One region of the Paenibacillus sp. EKM211P genome, then DNA from elsewhere that is predicted to be linked to it. Evidence: riboswitches for the same ligand, from Rfam matches in the RefSeq annotation. Region 1 holds a riboswitch; each other region holds the start of a gene.
What was found. A riboswitch is a leader RNA that binds a small molecule or an ion and turns the genes downstream of it on or off. The one in region 1 is predicted to bind cyclic di-AMP.

Region 1 (3,171 bases):
TACATGTGTACTTGTGGATATTACTAGGGGCGACCGTATTGCGCATACTAATCACTCCCTTCATTAGAGCTGGCATATATCAAAGCCTGCATACCGATGCGTCTGAACCGCAAAGCCTGTCCTTCTTCAAGGGGATGAAACGCCACGGTATGTCATCGCTATTGTATTACATCATCGAGTTGGGTTTGCTGCTGCTTCCCGCCTTTTGGGTGGTACCGAGACTCTATCCTATTGTAGTAGGAACGTTGCAATCTTCCTCTTACCTGCTGCATTTGTTGCCCTATGCCATGGGGTGGATAGCTTACGGTTGGGTCATTCGGCAGTGCATCCTGTATATGCAGCTGGGCACTGTCAGTGGTCACGCCATACTATCCTCCCTGCTTGCCTTCTTTCGCCAGCTTCTTCCGGCTGTTGGTGTATCCCTGTTGCTCGGTACTTGTGTGTTGCTAGTTTTCGGTCTATTTGGCACCGTGGCGATGATTTGGACGGGTATGTTGGCGCTGATTCTCCAGCAATCGTATCATTTTGTTACCAGTCTGGTCAGGCTGTGGCATATCAGTTCACAGTATCGGCTATGGCACATCGATATCTCCAGCAGAGGCTAACCCCTCACAATATGCTCTCTCCTGTATTTTCAGCTGTCGAAAAAACTTTTTTCTTTCCCGTGCAAACAGCACATAACTGAATACTGTTAACAGAATCTGTTCCTGGAGCGTTAGGAACAGATTTTTTTTGTAACTTTTTGCGATGAAACATTTGCCAAAGCCTGCTGTCTTTGTTACAATAATCGCAGTGAACTGATAGTAACAACTTTGTAATCTTTATTGTAACCTTTATCTTAAAAACATCGTTGTCGTGAATACTGCTCTCCAAGGTGCACATCTTAAGTTAAGCCTAATTCCTGGCACCTAGGAAGCGGGGGAACCAGTTTGGGTGAATTGATCTCGCAACAGAGTGGTCATAGGGGAACCTTCTACCGAATCCTTAAGCTAACCTCGCAGGCATTGGAAGGGGTATATTTTTTTTGAAGAAGAAGCTAACGATCGCAGCCATGGGTCTCGCCATTGCCTTTACATCTTTTACATTCGGTGGCAGCAGTGCATTTGCAGACTCTAAGATGGACCAGGTCATCCAAGATGCCAAAGGAACGAACTACAGAAGCGGAGGCACTACACTCGAGGGATTCGATTGCTCCGGCTTCACAATGTATGTATTCAACAAACTGGGAATTAAACTGCCGCATCAATCTGGATCACAATTCAAAATGGGTTCTTCTGTATCCCGCGATGAAATGAGACCAGGCGACCTGGTGTTCTTCAACACCACAGGAAGAGGCGTTTCCCATGTAGGTATCTTCGTAGGTGAAGGGAAATTCGCCCACTCCTCGACTTCACGTGGTGTAGTAGTTAGCTCACTGAACGAAAATTATTACGCTAACCGTTATGTCGGTGCAAAAAGAATTATGAGCACAGACGCTTACCATTCTGTAGCTTCAGATATTCCTGATGACGACAACGTAGAATAACTACCGCACAGCAAGCTAACCCTAGCCGCAATTTGATTCTGGCCGGAATCGAATTGCGGTTTTTTATGTCCACTACATCAGCAATGATTATCATTACTGACGAACTGACACCTCAAAAGGTTTCAATTTTAGCGAACATCGTCGGTTTTACCGTCACCGCTGGGGGAGCATATGAGCAGTAAATCCTTCTTATTGAATGTATACCCGACTTAGGTACGAAATAAACACGCTTGCCATTCTCCTACAACTTGTCTACAATCTGTGGTTAATGATTGAAGTACCTGCATAAGGAGGAATGGAAAAGTGCCGGCCTCAATATCCAACTACCGGATCGTACCGATGGACGAGCATCAAGCGGCTGAAATCTGTGAGTGGCGCTATGATCCCCCCTACAACATATACGGCTGGCTTCCCTGGGAACAAATGAAGGCACTTGAAGTCGAATTTGGAAGTCCCACGCTTCGCCAAGAGCAATATGTTGCGGTCCTGGACGAAGAGAATGAGCTGACGGGATTTGCTCAATATTTCCCTATGGTCGGTGTGACCCGGCTGGGTCTTGGAATGCATCCCGAAAGATGCGGACATGGCACAGGCTCCGATTTTGTCCGGGCCATTGCCGAGGAAGCCAGACGACGTCATCCGCAGAATGAAATTGACCTAGAGGTTCTCACTTGGAATCAGCGGGCTATCCGAGCCTACAAGGCAGCTGGATTTGAGCTGACGGATACCTATGAACGCCAGACTCCAGATGGCAGAAAGCCGTTCCATTGTATGGTATATCGTCCTGAACAACAGAATCGGGTTCTATAAATAAGAGCGCCTTCACTATACAACCGCGATGTTGTATAACGAAGGCGCTCTTCATATATACGACAGATCATTACAAACTCAATGACTGCTGCGCATTTTTTCGAAAGCTTCATTATATTGTTGGGCTTCCTTAATATCTACGGCCATAATACCGCCATCGTCCCAGGAGGTCAAACGCAGAGTCACGGTCTTGTAATCAATCGTAATAAATGGATGGTGATTAAATGCCTCAGATATAGCGGCAACTTCATCCACGAAGGCAATTCCTTTCATAAAACTGGAAAAATTATATTTCCGAACGATCCAACGTCCTTCCTCCAGTTCCCAGCCCTCCAGCTTCTCCAGATGTGCTTCAATCTCTTCTTGTGTAAAAGGCATGTTACGAACTCCTCCCCGTTTATACGGAAGCCTTTTAGCCGCTTAAATACGGCCAAAACTACGATATATTGGTGTACATATTACCACGGCCCCGTTGATAAATCCATAAAGACGGCCATCAAATCAATGGGACCGACGTCAGCTCCTCGTCCCCGATGAGTACATAGATCCGGTGTTGCTCCGGCTCATAAATCACAACACCGCTGCCTACAGTGATTATGGGCTCTGTACCCAGCGCATAAAATAAGTCTTCTGCCAAAGCTTCATTGACTTCCTGGCGCCCTGCTGGGTCCAGCCTGTCCCAATCTTCTGCTTCCATTTCAAAAAATTCATAGCTATCTGGAATGCGTCCCACAGCCTCTGTCAAATCGTTCAAAATTTGTTCATACTCGCGCCCATGCTTTACTCCCATGCTATTTCCTCCAGTAGTTCAGCGATTCAATACATAATCACTTTAT
Region 2 (3,171 bases), on a different contig from region 1:
ATATCTTGAATCCCTGTCATACGGATATCACAATCCTTCACTTTCGATTTGTGCCAGCGCACTGGCAAATTCCTCACGGCTGATCTGAAATACAGAGAGCCGCTTATGTAGCTGCTTTCCGTTACAATAGCCAATACCCAGTACATTCCCCAAGGCCATACGGCGTGCAGCAGCATTGGGATGGGTAATAAGTCCAGCGTCAATCAGGTCCGCCCATTCAATCAGCGGTTCGGCACCTTCCACTGTCGTATGTACCCGCGCGAGAGCGTGTCTGATGGCTTCCGGGGAGGCATTCTCTACGCCAATATCCCCTTTGCGCGTCGCCTCTGCCTCAGGTATAAAAGCCTGCTTGCAGCCGGGTACCTTGGAGGCGATGATTTTACGGATACGCTCCCCTGCATGATCGGGATCAGTTAAAATAATGACCCCCCGCCGTTCCTGCGCCAATGCAATTTTTCGCAGCGTCATTTTATTAATGGCTGAACCGCCAGTTTCTATCGTATCTGCTTCGACAGCACGGCGAATGGCTACCGTATCATCCCGGCCTTCCACCACGATCACTTCCTTGATCATCTTCGTTTCCCTCCACTGTTACACAGCAACATATATTTATCTTTCCCTGCTTTTGAAAACAAAATAAGAAGAGGGTATCCTCTTCTTAGCATGGCATAACTATGTTGTTAATACTATCGCATTGTCCTCAACATACACAACCTGTTTTAGTTGATTTCCGGCTTTACAGGTCCGATAACATATACGGTTTTACCGTGCTTACGACCAAATTGGTTGGCCCGGCTCAAACTCTCATAATACACATCGATTTTGTGGCCTTTAATCGCGCCACCGGTATCCTCCGCACGGCGGAAGCCCACCCCTTCAATATACACCCACCACCCGATTGGAATTACACTCGGATCGACAGCGATGGTGCGTCCTTCCGTGACACGCGTGCCGGAGGCGGTACGTGTACCGATACCTGGCTCCTGTGCGGAATACGCCGTCATGGAGACATTTTGTAAAACTTTTCTATAATTAAAATTAATACCTGCTTTACGGACAGCACTGCCCGAACTAACCTTTGTAGCCTTAACCGCATCTTTAGGGCCGATGGAAGCAGCTAGAACGACCGGTTTCTTCTTCGTTCCTACCGCAATTACCTTATCCACACGATTCTGTGCGACTTCCTTGTTGACCAGCTGTTTGGATACCAATTTTCCATCATGGTATACCTTTTGAACATGCTGGACTACCACACCCGATTTGCCACTTTGAATGACTCGATTATCGCCTTTATAGAGACTTGGATCTGCCGTTTTGATGACCTGATAAGGCACTTGTTTTTTCTGTTCGACCTGCTGTTTCTTCACACGGACGATTTTTATGTCCATGTTAGCTGAAACAGAGGCATCCAACGCAGGGTAAACTTTATCCGTTGATGATAATTTATAGCCCGAAGTGCGAATGGCACCCTCTACTGTATTTTCTGTTGTGTACAGCTTTTTCGTCTTATTGCCTGAGGATACTTTAACCTGATTGGCACGTTTAATGACTACGCGATCCCCATCCTGTACTGCTCCATTTAGCGGCATGGAAATTGTATCATGCGGCTGAAGTGAAATAGAATGCTCATTGAGCAAATCTTGGAGCTTGGATTCCCGGGTTTCTACCGCAGATGCCTTACCATCGATGACAAAAAAGACTTGTTTTTTAGATTGCGTGTACATCAGAATTGAAATCATAATCGTTAGTGCGATTAGAAAAATAGCAACCAAAGCAGCCTGGCGCACATTCTCTTGCTTCCAACGTAATACGTAAGACATGCTGGATGAGCGTGACTCATGGGTCTCCTCTTTTCGGAAAATGCCCATTTCCTCCGTCCTCCTTACATAGCCCGCCGTCTGGAGTAAGACATAGTTGATCGTTGACGTGACTATAACAGATTTTCTACAAGACAAGCCCGTACTGCGACTGTCCTGCACCATGTACCCGTCTTCGCGGCATGCTGTCCTCCCCTGTTTAACCACAGTATGATGACAGATTTTCTTTTATTCACAACAAAAAAAGCCAAAGAAAGAGACTAGAGAGCTCTTTCGTGGCTTCCGACATGTGTGAATATGCGGGAAAACTCATGCACGAGATGGCTTCTCTCTTGTTACGCTTACGGGGTTAGCTGTCGGGTTCGGACGTAGAGAGTCGCCCTAGCTTAGGTCAACCGCTCATGGCGGTCGCCTTCACATTCACCCCGAAGACCCAGAAAGAAATCGAAATACGGCTTCTCTACCTGTTCATCCCATTCGGGAAATGAATTTCGGTTGAGCCGGCTGCTGAAGAGACATTCTCTCTTGCACATACGCCGGACGTACTGTAAGCCATATCGGTTCCCCCGTTCCCTGCAAAAGGGACTCAGCGAGACTGGTTCATGAAATGATTTGTTGATGTTTACACTCAACAACAATTCACTGAAAAGATGATATCCTGTTTCCATGCATGTTGTAAAGCAGGTTTCAAGTACATTTTTTAAAATATTCGGTTAAAAAATTGTAATATTCTTGAGTTTCCTGCAACAAAATCATAATTAGCTCCGTCTATCTCTTTATTTTGATTGATTTCTTCGCTTTTTCACTGAATGTCAAATCGTTCCAAAGCATTTTGGGTCGTAATGGATACCAATTCCTCCACTGTAATTCCCTTAATTTGGGCAGCTACCTCTGCCACCAATCTCACATGGGCCGACTCATTTCGCTTCCCGCGAAACGGATGAGGCGTCAAGTATGGCGCGTCCGTTTCAATCAGCAGACGATCCAGCGGAACCAGGGCCAGTACCTCTTTTGGCTGCTTGGCATTTTTGAACGTTATGGGCCCGCCAAAGGAAAGGTGAAAGCCCATATCCAGCACCATTTTAGCGGTCTCCCAGCTCCCAGAAAAGGAGTGCATGACTCCGCCAATCTCGCCCGCCTTTTCCTCACGTAAAATCCTCACAATATCTTCATGTGCATCTCGGTTATGGATAACAATTGGCATGTTGAGCTCACGTGCCAGGCCAATTTGATTTCGAAGTACCCGCTGCTGCACATCCTTTGGTGATGTATCCCAATAATAATCCAGACCGATCTCTCCGATCGCTACAACCTTTTTATGACTGCATAACGATGCAATCCATTCTAAATCACC
Region 3 (3,171 bases), on a different contig from region 1:
AATATTCAACGATGGCTGCTCTAAAAGGAGAGAAGCTCGGTGCGCAGAAGGGGAGTATCCAGGAAGAAATTGCGCAAAAAGTGCCTAATGCTTCTGTAACCTCATTGGATAAAATATCCGATCTGGTACTCCAGCTTCGGACCAAGCGTATCAACGCGGTTGTAATCGAAGATACCGTTGCTAAAGGATACACGCTAGACGGTACCGTAACACTTGCCAAAGCAGTACCTGAAGATGAAGGAGCAGAAACTGCTGTAGGCATCCGTAAAGGAAATGCGGAATTGCTTGCTTCAGTAAATAAAACGTTGGCTCGCCTGAAAGCGGACGGATCGATCGAGAAATTTTCTACAGAAGCGAGTGCACTGTCTGCTGACAGACAGGTTTCTTCGAATAGCATTGTAGATATATTTTTGAAATATCGCAGTTTCTACGCTACGGGTATCGGCTACACTCTATTGCTGTCTGCGCTCGGAGTACTGTTCGGATTCATTATTGGCCTGATCATATCCTTGCTACGGATGAGTGGTATTCGTATTATCGAGTGGCTAGGTACCGCATATGTAGAGATACTGCGCGGCACACCTATGCTGGTGCAGCTTATGATCATTCATTACGGAGTTGCTTTGACGTTAGGTGTTAATTTTACGCCACTCCAGTCCGGTATAATTACTTTGTCTCTGAATAGTTCGGCATATTTGGCTGAAATTTTCCGTGCTGGTATTCAGGCCGTAGACCGTGGACAGATGGAAGCTGCCCGCTCGCTCGGGATGGGACGAGGCAAAGCGATGCGTCACGTTATTTTACCGCAAGCATTTAAATCTATATTGCCTGCTATTGGTAATGAGTTCATTACGATCATTAAAGAATCTTCTATTATTTCGACCATTGGGATGGTGGACATTATGTATCAAGCCCAGGTCATTAAGAATATTACCTACGAAGGCTTAAGTCCATTCGTAATCGCAGCCGCTATTTATTTTGTAATGACATTCAGCTTATCTAAGCTGTTGGGTTTATGGGAAAGGAAGTTGAGAGCCAGTGATCACCGTTAAACAACTGCGTAAATCATTCGGTAAGAATGAAATTTTAAAAGGCATTGATATAGATATCGCCAAAGGTGAAGTAGTCGTCATTATCGGCCCGAGTGGTTCGGGGAAAAGTACGTTTTTGCGTTGTATGAATCTGTTGGAACAGCCAACAGAAGGGGAAATCTTGTTTGAGGGTGAGCCGATTACGGCCCGTGGTCATAATATTAATGCGACTCGGGAGAAGATGGGGATGGTTTTCCAACATTTTAATCTGTTTCCGCATAAAACAATACTGCAGAATCTGACGCTTGCACCAACGCAGGTGAAGAAGCAATCGGGGAAAGAAGCGGAGAAAATTGCGTTGGAGCTCCTGCGGACCGTGGGTCTTGAGGATAAGAAGAATACCTACCCGAACCAGTTATCTGGCGGTCAAAAGCAACGTATAGCGATAGCACGTGCTCTCGCCATGCAGCCGCACGTAATGCTGTTTGATGAACCTACCTCTGCCCTGGACCCTGAAATGGTTGGAGAGGTTCTGGATGTGATGAAGAAGCTCGCTGAAGGCGGCATGACGATGGTGATCGTGACGCATGAAATGGGCTTTGCTCGTGAGGTAGGAGACCGAATCATCTTTATGGACAACGGTCAAATTATAGAGCAAGGTACGCCGGAGCAAGTTTTCGGAACTCCAAGCCATGATCGTACCCGTGATTTTCTGGCTAAAGTGCTGTAAGAAAATGCTTTTATGAATTATTGACAAAGCCCTCTCGTGATGATATTTCACGGAGGGCTTTTCTCCTTTTGTCACCATATCTCCATATTTTCGTAACAAAAAACCGATTTTTGATGACAAAATTGTAATGGATATAGTATGATGTTCAAGATTCCCAACATTTTCATGCAGATAAGGTTACAAAATTGTGATATTATGCAGTAAGCCAAAACTTACCGGGGCAGCAGCAATGATAACAATTACTCAGGTGCTGGGCTCAAACCATGGGAAGTGCGGGGGACGTAACAACGGCAATTATTCCAATGCGTCATATAGATGTTGTGGAATATGCCTAGGGGTGAATTGCACAAGCATAGGGCTTCTCCTGAGTCCGAATCCGACAGCTAACTTCGCAGGCATAACAGAGGAGGTACATATCTTTGAAACACTTAAAACATATTGGAAAAACCATGAAATTTGCGGTGCTTGCCGCAGCGATTGCAGGATTGGCACAGACAGCTGGAGTAGCAAATGCTGCTTCGCTTCATACTGCCAAAGAAGGCGATACTTTCTTTTTGCTTGCTCAACGTTATGGGGTATCGGTAGATGACTTGACGAAGGCTAACCCGGATATTGCGTCCAACAACATATATGCAGGTCTACAAATTAAAATGCCAGACGAAAAAAGTGTGAAGGCGGCTTCGGATTCGAAACCACAGCTTCTTACGGAGAAAGCACCAGCGAATGAGAGGCCAACAATTGAAGCATGGGGCAAAACATTCAATTACAGTAAAGTTGTTGATGTTAAAGCAACAGCATATTCAGCCGCAGCTGATGAAAATGGCAAATGGGGTGCAGTCGATTACTACGGTAATCCGCTTAAACTGGGTACAATTGCAGTAGACCCGAAAGTCATTCCTATGGGAACAAAGGTGCTAGTTACAGGCTATTCCCATCCCGGCTTGCCAGACCATTCTTTTGTAGCCGTTGCCCGTGATCAGGGCAGCGCTATTACCGGAAAGCGGATTGATATCTTTATCCCTGGCAACAAATCATTCGTGAACGACTTCGGCTTCCAAAATGTGAAACTGTACGTTATTGATAAATAGCATTGTGCATATATTTGATTTCATTAAACATAATATATATTATGTAAACTTAATATTATAGCACACAACATATAACTGGGACGACTTCTTATCAGTACGGTCGTTTATCGCTAAAAAAGGCTGTCTTACAAGCAGAAGCATTCTGCTCGTCAAGGCAGCCTTTTTACGTTGTTGGTATATACGAGGCTTAGACATACTGTTATTTTCGTTCCGATGTGTGAAGTAGCCGGGGGACTGTGACAAACTTGTAGCCCTTAGCTTTTAAAGAGTGGATTAGACCCGGCAAAGCTTGGACAGTACCTTGCAAGTTGGAACTTTGACC
Region 4 (3,171 bases), on a different contig from region 1:
ATAATCGGTAGTAGCCATGGATAAGCCATATTGTAAGGGGATTGCGTGGCGTCTGTAGTGGAGAACGTATTAAATGTACGCTCCAGTACAAAGAACAAAATGGATTGTACGCCGAGTAAAATGAAGGCCCACAAGTAACCGACATACATACTGCGAAGCACATACAGCCCGTAGCCCGGCTCTTTGGCCCGTGGCCATGCATTGAGTCCAACCTGACGCATAAGCCCGTCACCACCAACCAAGGAGAAGTAGAGGGCTACAGCCATGAAGAAGGTAACACCGACCTGGAATACCATAAGAAATATAAGCATGCCCTTACTGCCTGCTTCAGCTTGTAATAAAGGCAGCATGTTCATGGTCCCAGCTATACTAGCAACAAAATAAACAATGGACAGAACAATACCGCGTACAAATGAAGTATGTCGTCGGGTGAGTGACGCATACACAATGGCAAGTACGCCCAGGACAAAGCTAAATAGGGCATAACCCGCATAAGTCATCCAATTCGCCCAGTATGTTTGATTTTTAACATAGTCGGTATAAGACGAAGGGGCTGAAAAGCTTTGGGTAAATGAGCGAACATCCCCATCTTCAAAGGTAAAAGCCAGCGTAAGTACCGAGGCGCCGATTTTCTTTTCGTCCACGGTATATTTTAATCCACCTTCCCCCTCAGTGGTCGCAAGCTTCAATTCCGATGGCTTAAAGCCAAAGCGTTTGATCCATTTTGCTGCAGCCTGTTCCTTGGCTTCAAGCGTCATGTCGCCCTCAGCTATACGTACAAGCTTGCTTCGTGCTTGTTCATCTGTAGAAACATCAGCCTGTGTGTAATTGGTGCTGGAGGTGATCCGCTTAAAGCTAACGACCTTCCCAGTGGATAAATCCACATGAATTTGCAGCTTGCCCTTCGCTGAGGAGTCAGGCAAATCAACCCGAAAGGTTTCATAAGGATAATTTTTTTTCCATGTACGATCGTACGCTTGAAGCAGTTTTTCTCTGGATAAATAACCGTACAAATCTGTTTCAGCCTGATAGGTCACGACAGGCTTCTCTGGCTGTGATTCCGTATAGCCCAGCTCGGAACGGGCAAAGTCCAGGGCGTGTACGATCGCTTCTTGTTTGCTGATGACCTTTGCATTCATCAATGATTCCGGACTTGGATTGCTAAGCGAGGGAATAAGCAATTGAAAGATAAAAAAGCAAATCAGGCCAACCCCGCCCAGCAAGCCTAATTTTTTGAAGTTGGCCGTGAGCACGACCGGTTTCCCGATAGGATTCATGAGTTTCCTCCTTAATCTGTAAATAAGAACATCCATTAAAGATATCATACTGCACAGGTTCCCGCCAACAGACCAGCGATATTCATGAAAACAGAGTGAAAGCACTTTAAAGTTTTAATAAAATTAGATAAGCTGTGATTAAGCGATGCCCAATCGCAAATTAAAGCCAATTTCACGTTTTTTCGGCGAAATCGGTTTTGTGATCTGGATAGAGAAGGATTATAATCTTGAGGCAATGCCTATGAAATATATGGGTAATGACATACATTTAAGCCGAATTTCTGTGAGAAAACGGGGGAACCATGTTACTGGGGTGAATTTTACAGCCGATCCTGATGGATCGGAAGTGTAAATAGGGCATACTGTGCTGCCCGAATCCGTCAGCTAACCTCGTAGGCTGTGGGCAGGAACCAAGTCAGGCACTCGGTTTTCCGGTGTCTTTTTTTGTGTGTATAAGTGTGAATAAAAGTTTGCTGAGTTAAGGACGCTGCGCGTTCCATTTGATCTTCCAATCGCTGTTGCCACTGAATTTTTTTGATTTTCTAGACCTTGATAAGGGTAAAATTCAGAGTCAAAGGCGAGCGCTATCGCTTCTCCAGATTCAAATGGACCGCTTCGCTGCTGCCCGCCTTAAAGTCATCAAACGTTCCATGAGGTAGTTACGTATAAAGTGTAGTGAGTATTGAAAGGCAAAAGTATCCCGCTTTGCGGATACTTTTCTGATTTATAAAAGAAACTGAAAAGAATTGGTGATTTTATGAGCTCAGCGATCTCCATGCTCATAGTTCACCAAGGAGGAGAAGTGATGAATAAATGAATCCCAATGCAAGCTGGCTTCGGCTTTCTCCACCGCAAATATTCGTTGCAGGCTTTGCCATTATCATTCTAATAGGTAGTTTATTGTTAATGCTGCCCATTTCTAATACAACAGGAAAACCACTTGCGTTTATAGACGCTTTGTTTACTGCCGCTTCCGCGACCTGTGTAACTGGGCTTGTCGTTAAGGATACAGGGCTCTTTTTTACAACCTTTGGTCAAATTGTCATCGTTGCGCTGATTCAGATTGGCGGACTTGGCTTTATGACTATGGCTACCTTGATCGCGCTGGTGTTCAAGCGTCGGATTTCCTTGCGGGAGCGCCTTATTTTGCAAGAAGCGATGAATCAGACCTCTGTCGAAGGAATTGTCGGATTGATCCGCAAGGTGCTATGGTACTCGCTGATGATTGAGGGCGTATGTGCAATCATTTTTTCGATTCGCTGGTCGTTTGATATGCCTGTAGGCAGGGCGATTTATTTTGGGATTTGGCATGCTATTTCCATGTTTAATAATGCTGGTTTTGATTTATTCGGTGAATTTCGCAGCCTGACAGGTTATGTATATGATCCGATTGTTAATTTTACAGCCATGTTCCTCATTATTTCGGGTGGCATTGGTTTTGTAGTGATGTCAGACCTGGCAGATTACCGCAAGCGTAAGAGACTATCCTTGCATACCAAGGTGGTACTCAGCATGACAGCTGCTCTGATTGTCGTCGGGACGCTTGTCATTTTTGTATTTGAGTTTACGAATCCGAAGACGCTTGGCTCGCTTGATTGGGGTGGTAAACTGCTGGGTTCTTTATTCCAGTCCGTTACCCCTCGCACCGCAGGTGCCAACACGCTGGACATTGCAGGCTTGCGGCAGGCTACGCAGTTTTTTATCATCATACTCATGTTTATTGGGGCTTCGCCTGGCTCTACTGGAGGCGGGATTAAGACCACTACATTTGCTCTGCTCATTGGAGCGGTGTTTTCGATGCTGCGGGGACGGGAAGACATTGTGCTGTTCCGGTACCGACTTGCGCAGGCACGCATTTATAAGGCTTTGACTATTACATTGCTGGGGTTGCTGT

Region 2: linked by a shared signal. The riboswitch ahead of G9G57_RS22705 (3D domain-containing protein) and the one ahead of G9G57_RS24700 (C40 family peptidase) in region 1 are both predicted to bind cyclic di-AMP.
Region 3: linked by a shared signal. The riboswitch ahead of G9G57_RS20385 (3D domain-containing protein) and the one ahead of G9G57_RS24700 (C40 family peptidase) in region 1 are both predicted to bind cyclic di-AMP.
Region 4: linked by a shared signal. The riboswitch ahead of G9G57_RS13940 (TrkH family potassium uptake protein) and the one ahead of G9G57_RS24700 (C40 family peptidase) in region 1 are both predicted to bind cyclic di-AMP.

The regions. Positions count from the first base shown of each region.
Region 1 is NZ_JAAMNS010000026.1:15,371-18,541, reverse strand. It holds gene G9G57_RS24705 (hypothetical protein) at 1-605, shown strand, start outside; cyclic di-AMP (ydaO/yuaA leader) riboswitch at 882-1,019, shown strand; gene G9G57_RS24700 (C40 family peptidase) at 1,025-1,525, shown strand; gene G9G57_RS24695 (GNAT family N-acetyltransferase) at 1,829-2,335, shown strand; gene G9G57_RS24690 (4a-hydroxytetrahydrobiopterin dehydratase) at 2,414-2,713, opposite strand; gene G9G57_RS24685 (hypothetical protein) at 2,832-3,125, opposite strand.
Region 2 is NZ_JAAMNS010000020.1:80,726-83,896, forward strand. It holds gene rsmA (16S rRNA (adenine(1518)-N(6)/adenine(1519)-N(6))-dimethyltransferase RsmA) at 1-20, opposite strand, end outside; gene rnmV (ribonuclease M5) at 28-573, opposite strand; gene G9G57_RS22705 (3D domain-containing protein) at 720-1,868, opposite strand; cyclic di-AMP (ydaO/yuaA leader) riboswitch at 2,140-2,419, opposite strand; gene G9G57_RS22710 (TatD family hydrolase) at 2,620-3,171, opposite strand, start outside.
Region 3 is NZ_JAAMNS010000016.1:98,618-101,788, forward strand. It holds gene G9G57_RS20375 (ABC transporter substrate-binding protein/permease) at 1-1,052, shown strand, start outside; gene G9G57_RS20380 (amino acid ABC transporter ATP-binding protein) at 1,039-1,761, shown strand; cyclic di-AMP (ydaO/yuaA leader) riboswitch at 2,005-2,174, shown strand; gene G9G57_RS20385 (3D domain-containing protein) at 2,181-2,849, shown strand; gene G9G57_RS20390 (polysaccharide deacetylase family protein) at 3,049-3,171, opposite strand, start outside.
Region 4 is NZ_JAAMNS010000008.1:130,527-133,697, forward strand. It holds gene G9G57_RS13935 (CPBP family intramembrane glutamic endopeptidase) at 1-1,277, opposite strand, end outside; cyclic di-AMP (ydaO/yuaA leader) riboswitch at 1,539-1,691, shown strand; gene G9G57_RS13940 (TrkH family potassium uptake protein) at 2,091-3,171, shown strand, end outside.